Variovorax terrae: one gene and its partner. Each later gene encodes a partner of the first gene's protein in a complex. Links are inferred from orthologs where the notes say so. Each region holds a gene or a part of one and is shown on either strand. Other genes may lie near its edges. The genes, in order: MMF98_RS18350 and MMF98_RS10015.

What was found.
Region 2: the proteins of MMF98_RS18350 (region 1) and MMF98_RS10015 are in contact, whole or in part, in a cryo-EM structure (PDB 9GE8), measured with the Escherichia coli proteins. The link is inferred for Variovorax terrae from one-to-one orthologs.

The regions. Positions count from the first base shown.
Region 1 is NZ_JALGBI010000002.1:609,100-617,038, reverse strand. What follows is about bases 1,729-4,887. They hold MMF98_RS18350 (ABC transporter permease), read right to left. Parts: upstream 4,489-4,887; coding sequence 1,969-4,488; downstream 1,729-1,968. Other genes in these bases: MMF98_RS18345 (formate dehydrogenase accessory sulfurtransferase FdhD), read right to left, coding at 4,575-4,887; MMF98_RS18355 (group II truncated hemoglobin), read right to left, coding at 1,729-1,893. In the rest of the region: MMF98_RS18365 (hypothetical protein), read right to left, coding at 1-179; MMF98_RS18360 (DUF6502 family protein), read right to left, coding at 176-1,132; more of MMF98_RS18355, read right to left, coding at 1,465-1,728; more of MMF98_RS18345, read right to left, coding at 4,888-5,459; MMF98_RS18340 (hypothetical protein), read right to left, coding at 5,543-5,875; MMF98_RS18335 (formate dehydrogenase subunit gamma), read right to left, coding at 5,885-7,084; MMF98_RS18330 (hypothetical protein), read right to left, coding at 7,097-7,300; fdh3B (formate dehydrogenase FDH3 subunit beta), read right to left, coding at 7,315-7,932.
Region 2 is NZ_JALGBI010000001.1:2,120,966-2,128,737, forward strand. What follows is about bases 1,784-4,775. They hold MMF98_RS10015 (arylesterase), read left to right. Parts: upstream 1,784-2,950; coding sequence 2,951-3,601; downstream 3,602-4,775. Other genes in these bases: MMF98_RS10005 (DUF8082 domain-containing protein), read left to right, coding at 1,784-2,145; MMF98_RS10010 (ABC transporter ATP-binding protein), read right to left, coding at 2,206-2,952; mnmH (tRNA 2-selenouridine(34) synthase MnmH), read left to right, coding at 3,598-4,671; MMF98_RS10025 (SMP-30/gluconolactonase/LRE family protein), read left to right, coding at 4,668-4,775. Outside these bases: MMF98_RS09995 (hypothetical protein), read left to right, coding at 1-112; 23S rRNA (guanosine(2251)-2'-O)-methyltransferase RlmB, read right to left, coding at 309-1,043; more of MMF98_RS10005, read left to right, coding at 1,300-1,783; more of MMF98_RS10025, read left to right, coding at 4,776-5,768; MMF98_RS10030 (hypothetical protein), read right to left, coding at 5,784-5,978; MMF98_RS10035 (PLP-dependent transferase), read right to left, coding at 6,064-7,254; MMF98_RS10040 (helix-turn-helix domain-containing protein), read left to right, coding at 7,300-7,772. UniProt on the Escherichia coli protein: TesA is a multifunctional esterase that can act as a thioesterase, lysophospholipase and protease.

The DNA of each region.
Region 1 (7,939 bases):
CTGACCGTGCCTTCGGCCAGGCCGCTGCCGCCGCTGCCCACGCCCGCGGTCGTCATGCCGCCGCCGCAGCCGTGCAGCACGACCGCCGCCAGGCTCAGCCAGGCGCCGAACCGCGTCCACACCGGCCAGCGCCGCGCGATGGCCTCGATGCCATGGCAAAGGAAGTAGACCGCGCTCATGGCGCCACCCCTTCCCCCTCAGACCGCGCAGCGGGCGCTGCCGGCTCAGCCTCCGGCCCATCGGCTGCGGCCGGCTGCATCGGCGCGCTCAGGCAGAACATGCCGAGCCGGATGCGGTGGCTGCCTCCCCGAGGCTCGTCCTTTTCGCACAGGGGCACGGCCGCCTCGACCATGGCCTTCAGCACATCGCGCCACAGGCCGTTGGCCAGCTGTTCCAGCGCCCGGGCCGACTCGGCACTCAATCCGTCGGCGAAAACGCTCTGCTCCAGGAATTTTTTGGCGCCAGGGGCCGTGAGGTTGTGCACGCCCGCGGCAAGGTGGTCGGCCACGCTTTCGGCCAGCAGCTGGCGCGCCTCCTCGTGCTTGGCATCGGGCACGAACGCCTGGCGCCGCAGGCTCACCAGGCCGTCGGCCTCCTCGGCCACGCCCAGCCGCAGCAACTCCTTCAGGAGGGAGCGGGGATGGGTGTCCCGCGACACGGAGCGGACCAGCTCGGTGAAAGACGGCTCCAGCCCCGGGTCGGGGCTGACGAAAGGCAGCGCCTCCGGCCAGCCACTGACCAGCCAGCGCGTCACCACCTCGTTGGCCGGCGTCGAACGTCCCACGGACGGCAGCTCCGGCGCAGCCTCGGACGGCCCCCGGGCCAGCAGCTCCCGCACGTCCTTGCGGTGCAGGCCCGACAGCAGGCTGATCGCCGAGTCCGTCTGTTTGCCGCCGATCTGGGCCAGCTCAGCCTGCGCACATTCCAGGAACAGCGGCTTCAGGGCTCGCGCAAATTCGGCGTAGCCCACGCCCGAGCGCAGCAGCCAGGTCACCAGCGGCCGCATCACGGTCTGCGCCTGCACATCCACGGACCGGCCGGGAAGAAAAGAGGGGTCGTTGGTCACGCCCCGCGGATCGTCGTCTTCGCGCATGGATTCTCGAAAAAAGAGGTGGGCGCCACGGGCAGTCATGTCAAAAAGTATAAATGGGTAATTTTTCCATTTAAAGGACAAACGCCCCGAAACATCAGAAACCAGACAAGCGGTTCTTCTTGACCGCCAAACGGTTCACTCAGGGGCTTGACTGAATCAAGTCAGCATGCAATCAGGTTTCTTGAAAAATAGCTGAGATCGAGCCATCCCGGCTCCGGCTGGAGGCAAGCGGCCCGCGGCGGATGGCGATAGATCAGGCGCAATGGCCCCCCCCCCCCCTGCCGAGGCAGGCTCGGCCGCGAGGGCTCTTCGGAAGGGGTGTACCGCAGACCGCCCAGCCAGGCGGATCGCCTGCGCGTCAGCCGGCAGCCTCAGGCGCTGGCGGCCTGCTCGTGGTGCTCGCCCCGGTTGCGCATCCAGTCCGCCGTCTGGAAGAAGCTCTCGCGCAGCCGCGCGCGCAGCGCTTCGTCCACGCCGGTTTCGCCCATGGCCTGGTCCATGCAGCCCAGCCACTGGTCGCGCTCCCTGATGCCGATGGCAAACGGCAGGTGGCGCGCGCGCAGGCGCGGATGCCCGAAACGCTCGGTGTAGTGCTGCGGGCCGCCCAGCCAGCCGCACAAGAACCAGAACAGGCGCTGGCGGGCGTTGCTCAGCGTGCTGCCGTGCGCGGCGCGCAGGGCGGCGTAGCCGGGCTCCAGGTCCATGAGGTCGTAGAAGCGGTCCACCAGCAGGCGCACGCGCTCTTCGCCCCCGATCCATTCGAAGGGCGTGGCAAAAGGCGGTTTTTCTTGCAGATTCATGATGAAAAGTGGTCGATGTCCTTGTCGGGCGGTCATTTCATGCTATTCAATTCATAGCAACCAACTCCCAAACCTTTATTCAGCGGCCCGCCGCAAGGTGTCCACCACGGGGCGGCGCAGCACCTCGCGCAGGCCCCACCAGCCGGCGGCTAGCGCCAGCACGGCGCCCGCCAGCGCGCCCGCCACGGGCACCAGCGGCGAGGCGGTCCAGGTGAACTCGAAGGCATAGCGGGCCAGGGCCCAGCCCACCGCCATGGCCACGAGGCTGGCCAGAAAACCCGCCAGCAGGCCGACGCCCGCCAGTTCGGCGCGCTGCACCTGGCGCAGCAGGCTGCCCCGGGCGCCGACCGCGCGCATGATGGCGAACTCTCTCGCGCGCTCCTCGCGCGTGGCCGTCACGGCGGCGAACAGCACCACCAGGCCGGCCGCCAGCGTGAAGCCGAACAGGAACTCCACGGCGCGAATCACCTGGTCGAGCACGCGCTGCACCTGGGTAATGGTGCTGGTCATGTCCACATTGGTGATGTTGGGAAAAGCCCGCACCAGGGCGTTGTCGAAGCCCTTGGTGTCGGGCGCCTTGAACGCGCCCAGGTAGGTGGCGGGCACGTTCTCGAGCTGGCTCACCGGGTAGATCACGAAGAAGTTGGCGCGCATCGAGCCCCAGTCCACCTTGCGCAGCGAGGTGATCCTGGCATCCATCTGCTGGCCGCCGATGTCGAAGCGCAGCGTGTCGCCCAGGCGCAGGCCCAGCGTCTTGGCAATGCCCTCCTCCACGCTGATGGCGCCCGCCTCCTCCGGCGCCCAGCGGCCGGCCACGATCTCGTTGTGCGGCGGCTGCGCGGCGCTGTTCGACAGGTTGAACTCGCGGTCCACCAGCCGCTTGGCGCGGTCTTCGGCATAGTCGTCGGGCGTGACGGTCTTGCCGTTCACGGCCACCAGCCGGCCGCGGATCATCGGGTACCAGTCGAACTTCTTCACGCCGCCGTCGCGCAGTGCCCGCTGGAAGGCATCGCTCTGCTCGGGCATCACGTTGATGACGAAGCGGTTCGGCGCATCGGGCGGCGTGGCCTGGCGCCAACTGCTGATGAGGTCGGTGCGCAGCAGCACCAGCAGCACCAGCGCCAGCAGGCCCACCGCCAGCGCGCTGACCTGCACCACCGCATAGGCCGGGCGCGCCGAGATCTGGCGCGTGGCCAGCACCAGCCAGCGCGGCGCCGTGGCCTCGTTGACGCTCGCGCGCAGCAGCTTGACCGCCAGCCAACTCAGGGAGGCGAACACCGCCACCGCCGCGGCAAAGCCGCCCACGGCGATCAGGCCCAGCATCAGGTCGCTGCTCACGGCCACCAGCAGCGCCGCAAAGCCGGCCACGCCGATGCCCAGCACCGCCAGCGAGGCGGGCTTGAGGCCGCCCACGTCGCGGCGGATCACGCGTAGCGGAGGCACCTGGGCCAGCTGCAGCACCGGCGGCAGGCCGAAGGCGAACAGCAGCGTGAGGCCGATGCCGAGGCCGAACGCCACCGGCCACAGGCTCGCCGCCGGCAGCGCGGCCTCCACGAGGCCGGCCAGCAAGGCCACGAACACGTAGTGCACGGCGAAGCCCAGCGCCACGCCCAGGCCGCTGGCGAACAGGCCGATCAGCGCGAACTCGAACGCATAGCTCAGCGCAATGGTGCGCTGGCTCTGCCCCAGCACGCGCAGCATGGCGCAATCGTCCAGGTGGTTGGCCGCAAAGCCGCGCGCGGCCAGCGCCACCGCCACCGCGCTCAGCAGCGCCGCCAGCAGCGCCACGAGGTTGAGGAATTTCTCGGCGCGGTCCAGCGTCTGCCGCATCTCGGGGCGGCCGCCTTCCAGCGACTCGACGCGCACGCCGCGCACCTCGGGCTGCTTGGCCTGCTCCGTCGCCCACAGGGAAAAGCTCCTGACCTCCCGCTCGGGGCCGGCCACGGCAAAACGCCAGGTCAGGCGGCTTGCCGGCTGCACCAGATGGGTGGCGTCCAGGTCGCCACGGTTGATCATGACGCGCGGCGCGAAGCTCATGAAGCCGGCGCCGCGGTCGGGTTCGACCACGATGATGCGGCCGATGCGCAACTGCGCATCGCCCAGCAGCAGCGAGTCGCCCATCTTCAGGTCCAGGGCATCGAGCAGGGGCGCATCGATCCAGGCCTCGCCGCGCGCCGGGATGTCGCGCGTGGCCGCGCCGGGCAAGCCGGGTTCGGACGCCACGCTCAGGTTGCCGCGCAACGGGTAGCCGGCCTCCACCACCTTGAGCGCCACCAGCTTGCTGGCGCCGCCCTGCGCATCGCTGGCCCGCCCCATGGTGGGGAAACCGATCGTGGTCACGCCCTGCAGCCCCTGCGCGCGGGCGCGGTCAATGAAGGCCTGCGGTGTCGGGTTGTCGCTGGACACCACGGCGTCGCCGCCCAGCAGCTGGCGCGCATCGCGCTGCAGGCCGCCCTTGAGCCGGTCGGCAAAGAAGCCGACCGCCGTCAGCGCGGCCACGGCCAATGTCACGGCCACGATCAGCAGGCGCAACTCGCCCGCGCGCAGGTCGCGCCACAGCGTGCGCCAACCCAGGCGCCAGGAGGAAGTCTTCATGGGCGCTACCTTAGCTCAAATCACTTGGCCTGCCAGGCCCCGGGGCTTCAGGGCCTGTCACGCTCTCCCAGAACGCTCTGACGGTCTCAGGCCGCGGCGCGCAGCTTGGCGCCGGCCAGCTCGGGCTGCAGCCGCAGGCGCTGCGCCCCCGAGTAGCAGAGGAAGTGCCGGTTCGTCGCCCGGCCGATCGCGCACAGGCCGAGCCGCTGCGCGACCTCGTGCCCCATCTGCGTGATACCGCTGCGCGAGACCACGACGGGCACGCCCATCTGCGCCGACTTGATGACCATCTCGCTGGTGAGCCGTCCCGTGGTGTAGAACACCTTGTCGCCGCCCTGCATGCCGGCAGCCGGCGAGGGCCTCTCAGCGCCGGGCGCGGGGGCCTCGTCCTGCAGCCACATCCAGCCCGCGATGGTGTCGATCGCGTTGTGGCGGCCCACGTCCTCCACGAAGATCAGCATCTCCTCGCCGCGGAACAGGGCGCAGCCGTGCACCGAGCCGGCCGACTTGTAGGTGCTCTCCTGCAGGCGGATCGCATTGACGATGCCGTAGAGCTGCGCCTGCGTCAGCACGGCCTCGGGCAACTGGATGGCATCGACCTCATCCATCAGCCCGCCGAACACGCTGCCCTGGCCGCAGCCGGTGGTGATGACGCGCCGGGCCGTGCGCTCCTTAAGGCGCTCGATGCCCGAGCGCGTCTTGACGGCCGCGGCGCCGACCTCCCAATCGACCGTGATCGACTCGATCTGCCCGGCCGACCGCACCAGCCGCTGGTTGCGCAGATAGCCCAGCACCAGCAGTTCGGGGTAGGCGCCGAGGGTCATCAGCGTCACCAGCTCCTGCTTGTCCACGTAGACGGTGAGCGCTCGCTCGGCGGGAATGGAAATCGTCTCGCGCTCGCCATGCTCGTTGACCACGTCGATCTCGCGGGTCAGCGGCGCGCGCGCCTGGGTCAGTGCGGGCAGATGCATGGGGCGAGACTACTGCAAAACGCAGGGCCGCCGCGCGGCGTGGCCTTGGGCCAGCCCCTCAGCATGGGGGAAGCCCTCGCAGCTCAGGGCATCTTGCCCGGCGGCGACGGAGCCACTGGCGCTGCCGGCGGCTTGGCCTCGGGCGGCACGTAGGCGAATGGCCCGGGATCGGCACAGGCGGGTGTGGCCGCGGGCGGCTTGGCCTCCTTGCCCTGGGCCTTGGCGGCCTTGAAATAGGAGGCCGCCACCTGGTCCTGGGCCTTGCAGAGCTGCCAGGCGTCCACCTTGCCGCTCCAGGCGGTCTTGGCCGCGGCTTCGGCCGCCTTGGCCTTGGCCTCGTCGCTCAGGGGCGGCAGCTTGGCCAGCGCGGCGGTGGCGGCCAGTGCGCACAGGACGGAAATTGCAAGCGTCTTCATGGTGTCCCCTCAAACCTGCACCGGCGCGCCGCCGGCTGCCTGCGCGCCCTCCGCGCTGCGCTGGGCCGGAATCCTGCCGGCCTGGATGTCGTCGTACCAGAGCTCGTGGTGCTCCCTGGCCCAGGTCTCGTCGACGTAGCCGGTTTTCATGCCCTGGTAGGCATCGTCCATGCCGATCGTGCCGAGGTAGATATGCCCGAGGAACAGCGCCATCATGAGCACGGTGGCCGTGGCGTGGACCATGTGGCTCACCTGCATCACGCCGCGCGTGTAGTCGATGCCGGGAATCAGCTTGTCGAGCATGAAGCCCGAGCCCACCACCACGATCCCCAGCGCGAACACGCCGCCCCAGAACACCAGCTTTTCGCCAGCGTTGAAGCGGTGCGACGGCACCTCGCGCCCCGACAGCATGCCCCCGCCCTTGAGCAGCCAGGTCAGGTCCTCGCGGCGCGGCAGGTTGTCGCGCAGGAAGGTGAAGAACACCACCACCAGCGACACCGCGAACAGCGGGCCCGCGAAGTTGTGCAGGGTCTTCAGCGCATAGGCCAGCCAGCCGAACAGCGCGCCGCCGATCACCGGCTGCAGGAAGAACTTGCCGAAGGCCATGACCAGCCCCGAGATCGCCAGCACGCTGAACGCGATGGCATTGACCCAGTGGGCAGCCCGCTCGAAATAGGTGAAACGCTCGATCACGCGGCCGGTCTTCGCCCCGTGCAGCGCCATCGGGCCCTTGGTGGCATAAAACAGGCCGATCGCCACCACCACGATCAGCAGCAGCGAGCCGCCGTAGGGAATGATCCACTGGTTGCGCACCTGCCGCCAGGCCTCGCCGGCATTGGTCAGGCGCGAGCCCGGGTACTGCACGAAGGGCTGGATCAGGACGCCGGCCTCGGGCGCCTCGCGCATGGGCAGGCTGCTGTAGCCCGCGGTGCCCGAGTTGACCTGGCGCCACATCGGCGCGTTGTTGCCGGGCTGCACCTTGGCACGCTCGGCATTGGTCTGGCTCGCATAATTTGGCTCGGAACTGGCGTCTGGCTTGACCTCGAAGATATTCTGGCCCTGGATGCCGCCCGTTGCAGCAGGCGCTGCCGGTGCGGCCCCTGCCGGTGGCGCCTTCGCATCCGTGGCCGGCGCGGCCACGGATTGCGCCCAAGCCGATGCCAGCACGCTGCTTGCTACCAAAACAATAGCTGCCATCGCTTGTTTCATAAGGACTCCAGCTCAGTTTGTCTTGTTGTACTCGTTCTGGCCGCGTTGCATCCGGGCCTTGATTTCCTGTTCCCAGCTGGTTTTGTCACCGGGCTTCCAGCCGGCAGCCGTGAAGTTGCTGCCGGTGCCGGCATAGGCCGGGGCGCCATGGTGGCCGCCCCCGGCGGTTTGCGGTTTTTCGGTACAGGCGGCCAGCGCCAGCAGGGCCGCCGCCATAAGCAGTGCGCGGCTCACGATTTGGCTCCGCCCGGCTGGCCGGCCTGCTTCGAGCCGTAGGCCGTGCCCCAGCCCCAGACCTCGGCGCCCTTGCCGCGCTGGACCACGCGGTTGCGGAAGATGTCGGCCACCACGTCGCCATCGCCGGCCAGCAGGGCCTTGGTCGAGCACATCTCGGCGCAGGCCGGCAGCTTGCCTTCGGCGAGGCGGTTGCGCCCGTATTTCTCGAACTCGGCCTCGCTGCCGTGGACTTCCGGGCCGCCGGCGCAGAAGGTGCACTTGTCCATCTTGCCGCGCACGCCGAAAGTGCCCTGGGCCGGGAACTGCGGCGCGCCGAACGGGCAGGCGTAGGAGCAGTAGCCGCAGCCGATGCAGACGTCCTTGTCGTGCAGCACCACGCCTTCTTCCGTGCGGTAGAAGCAGTTGACCGGGCAGACCGCCATGCAGGGCGCGTCCGAGCAGTGCATGCAGGCCACCGAGATCGATTTCTCGCCGGGCACGCCGTCATTGAGCGTGACCACGCGGCGGCGGTTCACGCCCCAGGGCACCTCGTTCTCGTTCTTGCAGGCGGTGACGCAGCCGTTGCATTCGATGCAGCGCTCGGCGTCGCAGATGAATTTCATTCGTGCCATTGCGGTC
Region 2 (7,772 bases), on another replicon or contig:
CAGCTCGGCCGGAATCTTTCCGGAATGGCTGGCGCGTTGCAGCGTGTGCATCACCTCGCTGCGACTGAGGGCGCGCCCCGCCTCCGAGCCAAGCGGCGAGCTCAAGAAGTAACCCACCGGATAAGTCGTGCGCAGCAGCTAGCCGACTTGCCCCCCTGCGCCGTAGCTCACCTGGCCGCGTGCGTCCGATCTGAAGCAGGTGAAGACTCGTACGGCACCGCACTGCCCGATGAGCGCAGGGGCTGCAATGCGCACCAGTTCGTTGTAGGCTTCCGCACCCGCCTGCAGCCAGCCGCGAACCTCGCCGCTCATGTGCGCTGGCGCAGGGCTTCGTACAGGCAGACGCCGCTGGCCACCGACACGTTGAGGCTCTCCACCGCGCCGGCCATCGGAATGCTCACCAGTTCGTCGCAGGTCTTGCGCGTGAGCTGGCGCATGCCGTCGCCCTCGGCGCCGAGCACCAGCGCGACCGGGCCTTTCAGGTCCACCTGGTAGAGCGTCCTGGGCGCGTCGTCGCTGGTGCCGATGCACCAGATGTTGCGCTCCTTGAGCTCGCCCAGCGTGCGCGCGAGGTTGGTCACCATGAAGTACGGCACCGTCTCGGCCGCGCCGCTGGCCACTTTGGCCACGGTGGCGTTGATGCCCACCGCGTGGTCCTTGGGCGCGATCACGGCATGCGCGCCGGCGCCGTCGGCCACGCGCAGGCAGGCGCCCAGGTTGTGGGGGTCGGTCACGCCGTCGAGCACCAGCAGCAGCGGCGGCCCGGCGAGCTGGTCCAGCAGGTCGTCCAGCGACTTCACCTGCGCCACCGCCTCCACCCGCGCGGCCACGCCCTGGTGGCCATGGCTGCCGGCCAGCTTGGACAGGCGCAGGCCGTCGGCCTCGATCAGGCGCGCGCCGGCCTCCTTGGCGCGCTCGATGAACTGCCGCATGCGCGCGTCGCGGCGCGTCGGCTCGTAGTAGATCTCGATGATGGATTGCGGCGCGGTCTTCAGGCGCACGCCCACGGCATGGAAGCCGAACAGGACTTTGGGGGAGGACATGCCATGATTATCCGCGCTGGCCCAGGGTCAAACCGCACAGCTCCGGCGTTAAAAATGCCCTGCACGGCGGCAATGGGCTCTCTAGAATGGGCAGCTCTTGATGAGAGCGAAGGATCGTGCGTGAGCTTGAGTTTCCAGTTCAACCGGGTGCCGGCCACCCTGCTGCCGGCCGGCTCCGTGCCCGGGCCGGGCGCCTGAGCCGCCCCGGCCTTGCCGCCTTCGCCTGCTCCATGACATCCGCGGGATCCCCGTTTCAATGAACCCGGAACCCGCCTCCCCCCCGCCGACGGAGCGGCCCGGGGCCCTGAGCCGCAACGTGGTGGTCACGCTGCTGTATGCCAGCCTGGCGGGCCTCTCGCGCTACACGGCCGCGCAGCAGGAGGGGCTGCGGGCGCGCTTTGGCGAGCTCGTGCGCAAGGCCCTGCTGGGCCTGGACAACTCGCCCCGCATCGTGATGGACAGCGCCGACGGCACCTCCGTCTGCTTCCTCGGCGACCCGGAAGAGGCGCTGTTGTCGGCGCGGCTGCTGCGCGACCTGCTGGTGCAGCGCTACAGCCGCATGCTGTCGGCGCGCATCGGGCTGCACCTGGGGCCGGTGCGCCTGGTGAGCGGCGCCGCCGAGCGCACCAACGTGCTGGGCGACGGCATCAACGTGGCGCAGCGCGTCATGGATTTCGCCCAGCCCAACCAGATCGTGGTGTCGCGCGCCTACCATGACCTGCTGGCGCGGCTGTGCGAGCAGGAGGCCGGCCACCAGTTCGACCCGCTGGGGCCGCATCTGGACAAGCACCTGCGGGCGCACGAGATCTACGCCGTGCTGCCGCCGCAGCCCCGGCCGCCCGCACCCGCGCCGGACCAGTCCCAGCTCGAGCACACCTCGCCGCAGCGCGGCCTGGCGGTGCCGGCCCCCGACGTGGTGGCCGCCATCGAAAGCGAGCTGGAACGGCTCATCGGCCCGCTGGCGCGCGTGCTCGTGCACAAGGCGCTGCCGCGCGTCGTCAGCACCCAGGCATTGCGCGAGCTGCTGGCCTGCGCCATCCCGGACGCCGCCGCGCGCGACAATTTTGCCAACCTGCGGGCGGCGGGCGGGCGCCCGGCCTGAGCCCGGACGCTATCAAAACCATAGCTGCCGAGAACCGCGGGACAAGGACATCGCCCCGATTCAGTCCTGATTTCTGGAAATCCGCCCGGCCTCGATGGTGATGCGGTGCTCGCAGCGCGCCGCGATGCCGCGGTCGTGCGTGACCAGCACCAGCGTCGTGCCCAGCTCGCGGTTGAGGTCGAACATCAGCTCCATCACCTTCTCGCCGGTGGCGAAGTCGAGGCTGCCGGTGGGCTCGTCGGCCAGCAGCACGGCCGGCTGCACCACGAAGGCGCGGGCCAGCGCCACGCGCTGCTGCTCGCCGCCCGACAGCACCTTGGGGTAGTGGCCCAGGCGCTCGCCCAGGCCCACGCGCGCCAGCATCTCGGTGGCGGCGCGGCGCGAGTCGCGACGGTCCGCCAGCTCCAGCGGCAGCATCACGTTCTCCAGCGCCGTGAGGTTGCCCATGAGCTGGAAGCTCTGGAACACGAAGCCGACCTTCTGCGCGCGCAGCGCGGCGCGCTCGTCCTCGTCGATGGCGAACAGGTCCTGCCCGGCCAGCCGCACCGTGCCGCGCGTGGGCGTGTCCAGCCCCGCGATGATGGACAGCAGCGTGCTCTTGCCCGAGCCCGAGGCGCCCACGATGGCGGCGGTCTCCCGCGGCGCCAGCCGGAAATCAATATCGCGCAAAATGTCGAGCGTGCCGGTGGAATCGGTCACGGACTTGTGGACATGCTCCACGGCGATGATCGGCCCGGCCGCGCCGGCGGCCTCCAGGGAAGGCCGCGACGCGGAGGGAACACCGGTTTCGAACAGGGTTTCGGGCATGAAAGGCTCAGTTTTGAATCGACGACACTTTATCGCGGCCGCCGCCTGCGGCCCGGCTCTGTGGGCATTCGCCGCGCCGGCCCCGCCGACGGGCAAGACCATCCTGATCCTGGGCGACTCGCTCAGCGCCGAGTATGGCCTGAAACGCGGCAGCGGTTGGGCGGCCCTGCTGGCGCAGCGCCTGGCGGCGCAGAAAATCCCGGCCCAGGTGGTCAACGCCAGCATCAGCGGCGACACCACCTCGGGCGGGCGCTCGCGGCTGGGCGCGCTGCTGGCGCAGCACAAGCCGGCGGTGGTGGTGATCGAGCTTGGCGGCAACGACGCGCTGCGCGGCCTGCCGCTGTCCATGACCGAGGACAACCTGAACCAGATGACCGAGGCCGCGCAGCAGGCCGGCGCCAAGGTGCTGCTGGTGGGCATGCAGGTGCCGCCCAACTACGGCGCCGACTACGGCAACCGCTTCGCAGCGCTGTTCGGCAAGGTGGCCCAGGCGCGCAAGGCGGCCGTGGTGCCGTTCTTCCTCAAGGGCATCGCCGACGGCCCCGATCCCACCCGGCTGTTCCAGGCCGACCGCATCCACCCGCGCGAAGAGGCGCATCCCGCGATGCTGGACAACGTGTGGCCTGAGCTGAAAAAGCTGCTGCGGTGAGCGTGCACACCATTCCCGCCGCCGAAGCCCTGCGGCGCCTGGGCGACGGGCCGGACGGCTTCAGCGCCGTGATCGACGCGCGCAGCGAAGGCGAATTCGCGCTCGACCACCTGCCCGGCGCGCTGAACTGGCCCTCGCTCGACGACGAGCAGCGCAAGCTCATTGGCACCCTGTACAAGCAGGTCAGCCCGTTCGAGGCGCAAAAGCGCGGCGCCGCGCTGGTGGCGGCCAACATCGCGCGCCACATCGAGCGCGAGGTGCTGGACAAGCCCAAGCACTGGCGCCCGCTGGTCTACTGCTGGCGCGGCGGCAAGCGCAGCGGCTCGCTGGCGCTGGTGCTGGGCCAGATCGGCTTTCGCGTGACGCTGATCGAAGGCGGCTACAAGGCCTTTCGCGGCGCCCTGCTCGAAGCCCTGCCCGGTGCGGCCGCTCGGCTGCGCTACCAGGTGATCTGCGGCCCCACCGGCTCGGGCAAGACCCGGCTGCTGGCCGCGCTGGCCGAGGCCGGCGCCCAGGTGCTCGACCTGGAGGCGCTGGCCAGCCACCGCAGCTCGGTGCTGGGCAGCATTCCGGGCCAGCCGCAGCCTAGCCAGAAGCGCTTCGACACGCTGGTGTGGGACGCGCTGCGGCACTTCGACCCGGCACGCCCGGTGTTCGTGGAAAGCGAGAGCAAGAAGGTCGGCAACCTCGCCGTGCCCGGCGACCTGATCGCGGCCATGCGCGCCAGCCCCTGCCTGAGCCTGGAGCTGCCCGACGACGAGCGCGTGGCGCTGCTGCTGGAAGACTACGATTTCTTCGCGCGCGACACCGCGCTGTTCTGCGAGCGGCTCGATGCGCTGGTGGAGCTGCGCGGCAAGGCCGTGGTGCAGGGCTGGAAAGACCACCTGCACGCCGGGCGCATCGACACCGTGGTGCGCGAGCTGCTGGCCCGGCACTACGACCCGGGCTACGAGCGCTCGATGCAGAACAACTTCAGCCACTACGATGCTGCAAAAACCATAGCAGCCGTTGACCGCTCGGCGCGGACCCTGGCCGCTTTGGCCCAGAAAATCATCGAGGAGACACCATGATGCGCAAGCTGTTCCTGGTGCTGGGCGCCCTGCTCGCGCTGCTGGCCGCCTACCTGTGCCTGTGGCCGGTGCCGATCGAGCCCGTGAGCTGGAACGCCCCCGTGCCGCCGGGCTACACGGGGCCGTATGCCGTCAATCAGCGGCTGGCCGGGCTGCGCACCATCTCCCTGGGCCAGGAAAGCGGCCCCGAGCATGTCGCGATCGGCCGCGACGGCCGGCTATACACCACGGTGGCCAGCGGCAACATCCTGCGCATGGCGCCCGACGGCAGCGCGCAGGAGGTGTTCGTGAACACCGGCGGGCGCGTGCTGGGGTTCGACTTCGACGCCGCCGGCAACCTGATCGCCGCCGACGCCTACCGCGGCCTGCTCTCCATCGCGCCCGACCGGAAGATCACGATGCTGGCCGACCGCGTCAACGGCGAGCCGATCCGCTATGCCGACGCCGTGGTGGTGGCGCGAAGCGGCCGGATGTATTTCAGCGATGCCTCGACGCGCTTCGGCGCTCGCGAATGGGGCGGCACCTTCGAGGCCAGCGTGCTCGACATCCTGGAGCAGTCGGCCACCGGCCGCATCCTCGAATACGACCCGGCCACCCGCGCGGTGCGCGTGGTGGCGCGCGGGCTGAGCTTCGCCAACGGCGTGGCGCTGGGGCAGGACGAGCAGACCCTGTTCGTGAGCGAGACCGGCCGCTACCGCATCTGGAAGATCGCGCTCGAGGCGCGCGACCTGGACATCACCCAGGCCAGCCCGCTGGCGCAGCTGCTGTTCGACAACCTGCCGGGCTACCCCGACAACCTGATGCGCGGGCGGGACGGAAAGATCTGGGTCGGGCTGGTCAAGCCGCGCAACGCCACGGTCGACCGGCTGGCCTCGCAGCCCTTCATGCGCCGGCTCACGCTGCGCCTGCCGCGCGCGATGTGGCCGATCCCGCCGGCCTATGGCCACGTGATGGCATTCACGGAAGCGGGCCGGGTGGTGGCGGATCTGCAGGACCCGTCAGGGGCCTACCCCGAAACCACGGGCGTCACGGAAACGGCCGACCGGCTCTATATCCAGAGCCTGCATGCCCATGGGCTGGGCTGGCTGCCTCGATAAGGCGGGTAAGGCAGATCAGGATTGCGCGGGGGTGTCGGGCGGCGTGCCCGGTGCGGCGGGATCAGCGGGCGCGGCGTCTTCCGGCGCTTCCTCACCCTCGACGGCTCCGCCAGTCTTCAACTCGGCCTTGCGCTTGAGCTTTTCTTCCTTCTTGCGCTTCTTGGCGAGTTCTTTCTGGCGTTTTTCGTAACCGTAGTTGGGTGTGGCCACTGTTCGATCCGTTTCTTTGTATCCGCTGTATTGAAGCGCCCAATGTAAGCGATAAACATGCCCGCGCCAGCGCGGGCCCCGAAATTTACATACAGGCCAGCGCCTGCGCCAGATCGGCCTGCAAGTCCTGCGGCACCTCCAGCCCGACCGAGAAGCGCACCAGCACGCCCCGGTGCGGCCAGGTGCCGAGGCTGGCGTCGCGCATGGCGGCCATGTCGTACGGCACCACCAGGCTGATCGGCCCGCCCCACGAGTAACCGAGCTTGAACAGCCGCAGGCCGTCGCAGAAGCGGTCCACCTGCGGCGTGCCGTAGCGCTCGTGGAACACCACCGAGAACAGCCCGGCCGCGCCGTCGCGCGCGCCGCACAGCGCGCGCCAGTGCGCATGGCCCGGCGAGCCTTCGAGCGCCGGGTGCAGCACCTGCGCGATCTCGGGCCGCCCCTGCATCCAGCGCGCCAGCTCGCGCGCCGCGCGGTCGTGCGCCTGGTAGCGCAGCGCCAGGCTCGGCAGCGAGCGCAGCAGCAGCTCGGCATCGTTGCCGGCCACGCCCAGGCCCAGGCGCATGTGGGTCAGCTTCAGGCGCATGTGCAGGGCCGGATCGCGCGTGATGACGCTGCCCATCAGCACATCGCCGCCGCCGCTCGGGTACTTGGTCAGGGCATGGACCGAGATGTCGGCGCCCGTGCCGTCGCCGAAGTCGAACGGATTGAAAGCCAGGCCGGCGCCCCAGGTGTTGTCGAGCACGGTGGTCACGCCGCGCTCGCGGCACAGGCGCGCCAGCGCGGGCAGGTCGGGAAACTCCAGCGTCACCGAGCCGGCGGCCTCGAGCCAGACCAGCCGGGTCTGCGGCGTGATCTTGGCCGCCAGATCGGCCGGGTTCATCGCATCGTAGAGCCGGTGGCGGATGCCCCAGGCCTGCAGCTCGCCCTCGGCCAGCGCCTTGTTGGGGCCGTAGGCGTTGTCGGGAATCAGCACCTCGTCGCCGGTCTTGAGCAAGGCCAGCGCCACATTGGCGATGGCCGCCAGGCCGCTGGGCACCAGCAGGCATTGCAGTCCGCCTTCGAGCGCGCACAGCCGCTCTTCGAGGATGAAGGTGGTGGGCGTGCCGTGCAGGCCGTAGGTGTAGCCCGATTTGTCTTTCCACTCGCGCGAGCGCATCGCCGCGACATTGGGAAAGATCACGGTGGACGCCTTGAACACGCCCGGCTGGGGCGCGACGAAGCCCGCGGGCGGGGCATAGGGGTGATGGATCAGGCCTGTGGAGGGGTTGCTCATCACGCCATATTAGCCGGGCGCGCGGTTCCCGGTTACATTGCGCCCATGCTCCACACGCGCATCCCGGGGCCGGCACTGCGCCCCTTCGTCCAGACGCTGTGGGCCACCAGCCCCAGGGCCGCCGCGCCCGGGCCGGCCGCGGCGCGCGAGCATGTGCTGCCCACCGGCAGCATGCACCTCGTGTTCCGCCTCTCGGGCCCGCCGCTGCGCCTGTTCGACGGCAGCGGCGGCCTGCGGGAAACCACCCTGGGCCACGCCGTGGTGGGCGGGGCGCGCGCCACCTACTACGCCAAGGATGTCTCGGAGCCGGTCAGCTCCGTCGGCGCCCAGTTGCGCCCGGGCGCCAGCCGGCTGCTGCTGGGGGCGCCGGCCGATGCGCTGGCCGGCTGCCACACGCCGCTGGACGCGCTGTGGGGCCCGGCCGCCGCGCTGGCGCTGGAGCGGCTGCACGACGCCGGCCCGCCCGAGCGGCAACTCGCCCTGCTCGAGGCGCTGCTGACGGCGCGGCTGTCCGCCCT